2 linked regions of the Azospirillum brasilense genome follow. The protein of the gene in region 1 interacts with the protein of each later gene in a pairwise test. Links are inferred from orthologs where the notes say so. Each region holds a gene or a part of one and is shown on either strand. Other genes may lie near its edges.

Region 1 (4,869 bases):
CGCGCAGTGCCTTGCCGATGCCGCCGCCCTGACTGTTGGCGAACTCCAGCCAGATCACCGCGATGCCGACCATGATCGCGCTCATGATGACGGTGGCGAGGATGGCCGGGGCCAGACGGTCCGGGCCGAAGGCCGCCAGGAACAGCGGGATGCCCATGTAGCCGGTGTTGGAGAAGCAGGCGTTCAGCCCCTGCATGCACTGGATCTGCGTGCGCTCCCGGTGGATCAGCCAGCCCAGCAGGGCGCCCAGCGCGTAGACCGCCAGCATCGAGCCGAGAAAGGCGCCGATGAAGGGGCCGTTGAAGATCTCCGACAGCGAGCGCTTCGCGGTGCCGAGGAACAGCACCGGCGGCAGGGCCATCCAGTAGACGAACTTGTTCAGCGCCTCCGACGAGGCGGGACCGAGCAGCTTCGCCTTACCGGAAAGGACGCCCGCCAGGATGATGGCGAAGACCGGGAGCGCCACGTTGAAGACCACCGACATGGGACCCGACCTTAAGGGGCAACCCGTCCCCTGTCGAGGGACCCACCCGTCCGTCGCGGGCATAGCTCCCTTGACGGCGCTCCCTCCCTTGACGGCGCGCGGGGGGCGGGCAAGATTGGGCGGGGCCCTTTTTCCGCAGGAGTTTCGATGATCAACCATCACAGCGCGCTCATCTACGTCATGGTGCTGGTGTCGGCGTGCGACGGCGACATGACGGACGCGGAGCTTGAGGCCATCGGCGAAAACGTCCGCTACCTGCCGATCTTCAAGGATTTCGATATCGACCGGCTGACCGATGTGACCCGCGAATGCTCCGGCCTGCTGGCCGACGCCGACGGGCTGGAGACGACGCTCCAGATCGTCAAGGAGGCCATTCCGTCCAAGCTGTCCGAGACCGCCTATGCGCTCGCCTGCGACATCGCCGCGGCGGATCCGTCGGCCTCGCAGGAGGAACTGCGGATGCTGGAGCTGATCCGGCACAAGCTGGGCGTGGACCGGCTGTGCGCCGCCGCCATCGAACGCGGCGCGCGGGCGCGCCACACCCGCCTGTGACGGCCGGGGACATGGCGGCCAGGGACATGGCAGACCTCAAGGACCGTACGGTCGGCTTCATCGGGCTGGGCCTGATGGGCCGGCCGATGGCCCGCAATCTGGCGAAGGCCGGTGCGGCCCTGGTGATCAGCAGCCGCAGCCCCGGCCCGGTCGAGGAACTGGCCGGCGAGGGCATGAGCCCCGCCGCCGGACCCGCCGAGGTCGCCGCCCGCGCCGACGCCATCGTGCTGATGCTGTCGGACACCGTGGCGGTGGAGGCGGTGGCAGCATCCCTGATCGACGCGCTGCGGCCCGGCCATCTCGTCATTGACATGGGCACCACGGCGGTCGGGGCGACCCGCAAGCTGGCCGAGGCCGTCCGCGCCAGGGGCGCCGACTGGGTGGACGCCCCGGTGTCCGGCGGCACGGTGGCGGCGGAGGCCGGCACCCTGACCATCATGGCCGGCGGCACGGAGGAGGCCTTCGCCCGCGCCTTGCCGCTGTTCCAGGCGATGGGCCAGCGCATCACCCATGTCGGTGACAGCGGGGCCGGGCAGGTCGCCAAGATGGCCAATCAGGTGATCGTGGCGCTGAGCATCGGCGCGGTGGCCGAGGCGCTGGCGCTGGCCAAGGCGGCGGGGGTGGAGCCGGGCAAGGTCCGCGACGCCATCCGCGGCGGCTTCGCCGAGTCGCGCATCCTGGAGCTGCACGGCCAGCGCATGGTCTCCGACGACTTCACGCCGGGCGGCCGCGTGGTCACCCAGATCAAGGACCTGAAACAGGCGGAGGAACTGGCGGAGGAGTCCGGAATCCAGCTTCCCGCGCTGGGCCTCAGCCTGGAGCTGTTCGAGCTGCTGGCCGAGCAGGGCGACGGCGGGCTGGACCACTCTGCGCTGTATCGGCTGTTCGTCAAGTAAGCCTTCAGGCTCCGGTCGGGCCGCCTTGGCCGGAGCTATCGAGGGCGAGATGCAGCAAGGGGAACGGGCGGCCGCTGTCGTCCAGCGCGGAGCGCCCGATTTCCCGGAAGCCGAGGCGCCGATAGAAAGCCCGTGCGGCGCTGTTCTGCTCGTTCACGTCGACCGTCAGTCCCTGCCCGCTGTCCAACGCGTAAGCGACCAGGGCACGGCCGATCCCCTGGCCGTGCCACGCCGGATCGACGAACAGCGTGTCGATCCGGCACCCGCTCATGCCCAGGAAGCCGACCGGCCGGTCGTCGCCGTCCACCGCGACCATGAGCGCCGCCGACGGAAGATACTGGTCGCGCACGAGGTCGGCGTAGAAGCCGATGTCCTCCTCGCTCAGGAAGTCGTGCGTGCTGCGCACCGCGGCGAGCCAGACGGCAAAGAGCGCCGGGGCGTCGTCCGGGCGGGAGGAACGGATCGGGATCACGCGTCGAGATACTCCTTCACCAGCAGCTCGGCGATCTGCACGGCGTTGAGCGCGGCGCCCTTGCGCAGGTTGTCGGTGGACGCCCAGAAGGACAGGCCGTTGTCCACCGTGTAGTCCTCGCGGAGGCGGCTGACGAAGACCGGGTCGTCGCCGGCGATCTCGACCGGGGTGATGTAGCCGTCGTTCTCCTGCTGGTCGATCACCTGCATGCCCGGCGCCTTGCGCAGGATGCGGCGGGCCTCCTCGGCGGTCACCGGCTCGACGCACTCGATGGTGATCGCGGCGGAATGGCCGATGAAGACGGGGACACGGACGCAGGTCGCGCTCACCTTGATCTTGGGGTCGAGGATCTTCTTCGTCTCGACGTTCATCGCCCACTCGTCCCGCGTCGCGCCGTCCTCCATGAAGGGGCCGATGTGCGGGATGACGTTGAAGGCGATCTGCTTGGAGAAGACGGACTTCTGCACCGGGTCGTTCACGTAGATGGCGCGGGTCTGGCTGAACAGCTCGTCCATCCCCTCCTTGCCGGCGTCCGAGGCCGCTTGGTAGGTGGAGACGACGACGCGGCTCACCGTGACCTGCTCGTGCAGGGGCTTCAGCGCCATGGCCAACAGGATGGCCGCGCCGCCGGGGCTGGCGACGATGTTCTTCCTCGCGTAACCGGCGAGCGCGTCGGCGTTGACCTCCGGAACGACCAGCGGGACGTCGGGGTCCATGCGGAACTGCGGGCTGGCGTCGATCACCACGGCGCCCGCCGCCGCGGCGCGCGGCGCATGAGCCGCCGAAACCTTGGCGTCCGCGGCGAACAGAGCGATGTCCACGCCCTTGAAGTCGAAGCGGCCGACGTCCTCGACCTTCAGCACCGCGTCCTCGCCGAAGGACACTTCCTTGCCCACCGCGCTGTCGGCGGCCAGGGCGATCACCGCGTCGGCCGGGAAGCGGCGGTCGGCGAGGGTGTTCAGCATTTCCCGGCCGACGTTGCCGGTGGCGCCGACGACCGCGACTGTGTAGCCCATGGCGGTTAATCCCTGTGATATGCGGTGCGAAGAGGGCTTGAGGTATGCGGTTCCCAATGGAATTGCAACAGCGCCCGCGTTGTGACACCGTGTCCGCCCCATCACGAACGACCGCGACCGGCACACCGGGGCATGGCCACTCCGCTCGAAGACATCATTGCCAAGGCGATCAAGGACGCGGACAAGTCCTTCTTCAACGAGGACTACACCAAGCAGGCGCGTTCGGTGATGAACGCGCTGAAGAAGGCCGGCTACGAGGTCGCTCCGGTCCGCCCGCCCGAGGGGCTGGTGGAGTGGGCCAAGGAGAACATTCCCTTCGGCCGGCTGCGTCCGGCGGAGCTGATTACCCAGATGTATTCGATGATGGTGGAGAATGTTCGCCGCTTCGACAAGTAATAGGCTGAACGGCGAAACCGGGTTTCGGCCCTGGTAATACCAGCTGCAGCAAAGCCCGTTAGTTTTCAGGCACTTCCCGCGGTGCGCCATTTTGGCCACGGCCAAGTCCCTGCCGTTGACTCGTGTGCGGTAGAGGCGTAATTCAATCGCCAAACACAGCAGGGCTTAAAACTTTCGGTCTCGCATCACCCGCCGTCGCGGCAACAGCCCTCCTTGCCGCGACCGGTCGCCGAACTGAGGACGACGCAATGGCAAACGGCAGCGGTCGGCCGCTCTCTCCGCATCTGCAGGTCTACAAACTCCCCAGGACCGCGCTCCTGTCCATCACGCACCGCATCACGGGCGTGGGGCTGGCCGTGGGCACCCTTCTGCTGACTTGGTGGCTGGTCGCCGCCGCCACCAGCCCCGCCGCCTACGAGCGCGCGCAGCACTTCATCGGCTCCTTCATCGGGCTGCTGCTGATGTTCGGCTGGTCGCTGGCGCTCTACTATCACCTGTGCAACGGCATCCGGCATCTGGTGTGGGACGCCGGCAAGGCGTTCGAGCTGAGCGAGGCCGACCGCGGCAACCAGATCGTCATCGGTGCGGCGGCCGTGCTGACCGTGCTGACCTGGATCATCGGCTTGGCCGTGTGGTGAGGAGAGAAGACATGGCGTCCAACAGCAAGACCCTCCGCTCGCCGCTGCAGATCGCGCGCGGCTTGGGTTCCGCCAAGCACGGTACCGAGCATTGGTGGCACCAGCGCGTCACCGCCATCGCCCTGGTTCCGCTGACCATCTGGTTCGTCTTCGGCGTGATCCGCCATCTGGGCGCCGACCATGCGGCCTTCGTCGCGTGGCTGGAGTCGCCCTTCTCGGCGCTGATGATGGTGCTGACCGCCGTGGTCACCTTCCACCACGCCCAGGCCGGGCTGCAGGTGGTGATCGAGGACTACGTGCACAACGAGATGGCGAAGATCCTGAGCATCCTGGCCGTGAAAGCCCTGTGCTTCGTGCTGGGTGCCGCCTGCGTCATCGCCGTCCTCAAGATTTCGTTCGGAGCCTGACGAGCCAT
Region 2 (4,702 bases), 840 kb from region 1 along the record:
CGCCAGCGGCAGGCTGCCCAGCCCGGCCATGCCCAGAGCCGCCGCCCCCATGGCGGTCAGCATGGCACCGATCATGGTCAGTTCGCCCATGGCGAGGTTGATCTGCCCCAGGATGCCGTAAACCAGCGTGTAGCCCAGCGCCAGCAGCCCGTAGACGCAGGCCACCGTGGCCGCGTTGATGAGCTGTTGCAGGAAGAAGAGCAGCGGCGCCCAGTCCGTCCGCGGCCCCGGCTCCGGTCTGCTCGACTCGGGCGGCAGGCCTAGGCGGGCGGCGGGCAGGCCGGCCCAGATGCGCAGCATGATGAGTTGCATGGGCCGCAGCCGCCCCATGCGGTCGGTCGCCACCGCCACCAGCTCGTGCCGGCGCGAGTCGAAGAAGCGTCCGCCGAAGCGGCAGGCGATCCAGTGGGTGCCGGTCTCCGCGCCGCCGTTGCCCGAGCGGTAAGTCAGGCGCAAGGCCGGCTCGTCGCCGCCCAGCGCTTGCGTGTCCAGGATGGTGACGGGTCCGGAGTCGAAGGCGGGGATCAACTTGCCGCACAGCGCGGCCTGATCGCCGTCCACACCGCAGCCGGTCAGCAGCAGGGCGGCGATGAGCAGCAGGAACGGTGGGAGCAGGCGCGGCGGATGACGGTGCACGGCGACGGAAACCCGGCCGGTTGTGCTTCGCCTGAGAGTCTATCGGCAATTGGCAACGAGCGCCAGACGCCGCCTTGGGAGTGTCAGTAGCGGGCGCCGACGAAATACAGCCCATCCGGCGGGGCGGTCGGCCCGGCGGCGGAGCGGTTGCGGGCCTCCAGCGCGCGGCGCAGGTCGTCGGCGCTCCACTTGCCGGCCCCGACCAGCTCCAGCGTGCCCACCATGTTGCGCACCTGATGGTGCAGGAAGGAGCGGGCGGCGGCGTGCACCCGGACCTCGTCGCCGACCCGCTCGACGGCCAGCCGCTCCAGCGTCTTGACCGGGGAGTTGGCCTGGCAGAGCGCGGCGCGGAAGCTGGTGAAGTCGTGCCGGCCGACCAGGACCTGCGCGGCCGCGTGCATCGCCTCGGCGTCCAGAGGGCGCATGACGTGCCAGGCGCGGCCCGTCTCCAGGGCCAGCGGGGCGCGGCGGTTGACGATGCGGAAGACGTAGCTGCGCCCCAGGCAGGTCATGCGGGCGTGGAACTCCTCCGGCACCGCCTCGGCCAGCAGGACGGCCACGGGGGCGGGCCTCAGGTGGAAGTTCAGCGCGTCGCGCAGCTTCAGCCCGGTGAAGGGCTTTTCCAGATCGAAATGGCAGACCTGCCCCAGCGCGTGCACCCCGGCGTCCGTCCGTCCGGAGGTGTGGACGCGCACGGTCTCGCCCGACAGGCGCTCGATCGCCTCCTCCAGCGTCTGCTGGACGGAGGGGCCGTTGTCCTGCCGCTGCCAGCCGACGAAGGGCCGGCCGTCATATTCGAGGGTCAGTTTCCAGCGCTGCATGCGGCGTCGCCGAGACGGGTGCCGACGGGAAGGGCGAAGCCGCGCAGGAGGGCGGCGCCATCCACCGGGGCCTTGCCGGGCCGCTGCACCAGGGTGAGGCGTACGGCGCCGTCGGAGCAGGCGATGGTCAGGCGGTCGTCCAGCAGCGTGCCGGGCGCCGCCTTGCGGGCATCAGGCGTCGGGGCGGGCGCGGGCTCCGCCTTCAGCACCTTGATCCGCTCCACCCCGCCCGTCGGCGTCGGGGCGTCGAACCAGCAGCCGGGCCAGGGGGTGAGGGCGCGGACCTGCCGCTCCACATAGGCGGCGTCGCGCGTCCAGTCGAGCCGGCCATCCTCGCGCGTCAGCTTGGCGGCGTAGGTCACGCCGGCCTCCGGCTGCGGCTCTGCGGTCAGGCGGCCTTCGGCGAGGCCGCCGAGCGCCTCCACGATCAGGCGGGCGCCCATCTCGGCCAGCGCGTCGTGCAGGCTGCTGGCGGTGGTCCCGGCGGTGATCGGCACCGCGTCCTTCAGCAGCATGGCTCCGGTGTCGAGCCCGATGTCCATCTGCATGATGGTGATGCCGGTCTCGGCGTCGCCGGCCAGGATCGAACGCTGGATCGGGGCGGCGCCGCGCCAGCGCGGCAGCAGGGAGCCGTGCACGTTCAGGCAGCCCAGCCGCGGCGCGTCGAGGATCGGCTGCGGCAGGATCAGACCGTAGGCGGCGACCACCGCGGCGTCGGCCTTCAACTCGGCGAACTCCGCCTGGGCCTCGGCGTTGCGCAGCGACTTGGGCGTGCGCACGGGGATGCCGTGCTCCTCGGCGAAGCGGTGGACCGGGGATTTCTGGACCTGCTGCCCGCGCCCAGCGGGGCGGGGCGGCTGGCTGTAGACGCAGACCACCTCGTGCCCGGCATCGGCCAGGGCGCGCAGGCTGGGCACGGCGAAATCCGGCGTGCCCATGAAAACGAGGCGGAGCGGCGTCATGAAGAGTCGTCCAACGTCAGAAGGTTAGGCGCGCTGCATCTTCTGGACTTTGCGCAGGATCATGTTGCGCTTCAGCATCGACAGGTAGTCGACGAACAGCACGCCGTTCAGATGGTCGATCTCGTGCTGGATGCAGGTCGCCAGCATGCCGTCGGCTTCGATCTCGCGCATCTCGTTGGTCTCGTCCAGGTAACGGACGCGGACCGAGGAGGGGCGGGTGACCTCGGCGTACTGGTCGGGCACCGACAGGCATCCCTCCTCGCACACCGACGTCTCGTCCGATTTCCAGACGATTTCCGGGTTGGCGAGGCGGATAGGGTTCGGCTTCTCGTCCTTGTCGTGCACGTCCACGACGATCACCCGCTCCAGGATGCCGATCTGCGGCGCGGCGAGGCCGATGCCCTTCGCGGCGTACATGGTCTCGACCATGTCGTCCATCAGCTTGGCGATGCGGGCGTCGACCTTTTCGACGGGCTTCGCCTTCTGCTTCAGGACGGGGTGCGGGGCGACGAGGATATCGAGAACGGCCATGGGAACTCAGCAACGGTGCGTGGAGGTGCGACAATCCGTCAAAATATGGGGGGCGGGCCACGAGGTCAAGGAAGGCGCAAGGCACAACCCGCGGCGACCCGCCGATCCCATCGGGACGGCCGCGCCTCAGAGGGGCGAGCGGGTGATCGACTTGATGGGGCCGCGGGGATTGCCGGACATCTCGGCGATCTTGCGGTCCTGCTCCTCGATGAAGCCGCGGGCCGGCTCGTCGCCGTCCAGGCCGCCGACCAGCGTGCCGGGAACCTTGCGGTTGGAGGTGCGGGCGCCGTCTTCGTACAGAACGTCGAACAGCACGTAGGCGCTGTCTACCGGCTGCTTCTTCTTGGTCTTGGCCATGGGGGGAAACTCCGAACGTCAGGGGGGTGCTTGTAGAGGAAAAGCGCGCAACGGAAAAGGGCACCGGTTTCCCGGTGCCCCCTCCGATGCCGTGCCGTGAGACGTGGCTCAGACGGCCTTCAGGTTCTCCGCCGAGGTCTTGCCGCGCTTCGGATCGCGCTGCTCCTCGTAGGACACCTTCTGGCCTTCGTTCAGGCTGCGCAGACCCGCGCGCTCAACCGCGGAGATGTGGACGAAAACGTCCGCACCACCGTTGTCCGGCTGAATGAAGCCATAACCCTTGGTGCTGTTGAACCACTTGACGGTACCGACGGGCATGATTGCTCTCCGATTAGTATGAAAGGCGCCGCATCGGCCGGTGCGGCGCATCAGACTGTGTCCAGGCATAGCGACGATCTGGGCACCCGAAGGCGTAGCAGGCCGGCAGTCCGAAGCAGAATGACAGGAGGGAAATTGGGACCGCTCCCCTCCTTTGCAAGGCGAAACAAGACGGGCAAATCTGGGTTGCAGACTTCGGTCCTAAGCCCTGGCTGCCGCTCGCAGCTCGGCCGCGCGAAGCTCCGGCGCTTGGAGCGGGCGCGGGGCGTGGTCCAGCGGTTCCAGCAGGGGGATCTCCTCGGCGCTGTCCGGGGTGGCGTGCAGGTCCCGGAAACGGCGGGCGGTGACCAGGACGCGGGACTCCAGGCTGCCGACCGCCCCATTGTAGCTGCCCACGGCCTTTTCGAGCTGCCCGCCCAACCGCTCCATGTGGCCGCCCAGGTCGTGCAGGCGCTTGTAAAGCTCGGCGCCCAAGGCGCTGATCTCGCGGGCGCTGTCGGTCAGCCGCTCCTGCCGCCAGCCATAGGCGACGGCGCGCAGCAGCGCGATCAGCGTCGTCGGGGTGGCGAGGATCACGCGGTGGTCGATGCCCGCCTCGATCAGCGCCGGGTCATGCTCCAGAGCCGCGGAGAAGAAGTTCTCGCCGGGCAGGAACAGCACGACGAATTCCGGGGAATCCGCGAACTGGTCCCAATAGGCCTTGGTGCCGAGCTGCTTCATATGCTCGCGCACGTGGCGGGCGTGGCGCGACAACCCGTCGCGGCGGGCGCCGTCGTCGGCGGCCTGCACCCCGTCGAGATAGCCCTCCAGCGGCGTCTTGGCGTCCACCACGATGGTCTTGCCGCCGGGCAGCTTGACCACGAGGTCGGGGCGCAGCCGCCCGCCGGCGGCCTCCACGCTCATCTGCTCCACGAAGTCGCAATGGTCGAGCATGCCCGCCATCTCGCAGACCCGGCGGAGCTGGATCTCGCCCCAGCGCCCGCGGGCCACCGGGCTGCGCAGGGCGCGGACGAGGTTGCCGGTCTCGGCGCGGAGCTGGGCCTGGGTCTCCACCAGCGACAGCACCTGCTGCTTCAG

The links. Proteins that work in one complex are often made in the same cells at the same time.
Region 2: the proteins of H1Q64_RS06835 (region 1) and def interact in binary tests that used the Escherichia coli proteins (3 or more experiments, as listed by UniProt). The link is inferred for Azospirillum brasilense from one-to-one orthologs.

What each region holds. Positions count from the first base shown.
Region 1 is NZ_CP059449.1:1,436,923-1,441,791, forward strand. Bases 1,411-4,351 are described here. They hold H1Q64_RS06835 (aspartate-semialdehyde dehydrogenase), read right to left. Parts: upstream 3,421-4,351; coding sequence 2,401-3,420; downstream 1,411-2,400. Other genes in these bases: H1Q64_RS06825 (NAD(P)-dependent oxidoreductase), read left to right, coding at 1,411-1,932; H1Q64_RS06830 (acetyltransferase), read right to left, coding at 1,937-2,404; H1Q64_RS06840 (hypothetical protein), read left to right, coding at 3,553-3,816; sdhC (succinate dehydrogenase, cytochrome b556 subunit), read left to right, coding at 4,065-4,351. Outside these bases: H1Q64_RS06815 (AEC family transporter), read right to left, coding at 1-484; H1Q64_RS06820 (tellurite resistance TerB family protein), read left to right, coding at 632-1,036; more of H1Q64_RS06825, read left to right, coding at 1,063-1,410; more of sdhC, read left to right, coding at 4,352-4,454; sdhD (succinate dehydrogenase, hydrophobic membrane anchor protein), read left to right, coding at 4,466-4,861; sdhA (succinate dehydrogenase flavoprotein subunit), read left to right, coding at 4,868-4,869.
Region 2 is NZ_CP059449.1:601,300-606,001, reverse strand. The notes cover bases 1,198-3,971. They hold def (peptide deformylase), read right to left. Parts: upstream 2,951-3,971; coding sequence 2,444-2,950; downstream 1,198-2,443. Other genes in these bases: rmuC (DNA recombination protein RmuC), read right to left, coding at 3,827-3,971; H1Q64_RS02835 (cold-shock protein), read right to left, coding at 3,416-3,625; H1Q64_RS02840 (hypothetical protein), read right to left, coding at 3,077-3,307; fmt (methionyl-tRNA formyltransferase), read right to left, coding at 1,439-2,419; truA (tRNA pseudouridine(38-40) synthase TruA), read right to left, coding at 1,198-1,457. Outside these bases: H1Q64_RS02860 (branched-chain amino acid ABC transporter permease), read right to left, coding at 1-636; more of truA, read right to left, coding at 720-1,197; more of rmuC, read right to left, coding at 3,972-4,702. UniProt on the Escherichia coli protein: Removes the formyl group from the N-terminal Met of newly synthesized proteins. Requires at least a dipeptide for an efficient rate of reaction. N-terminal L-methionine is a prerequisite for activity but the enzyme has broad specificity at other positions.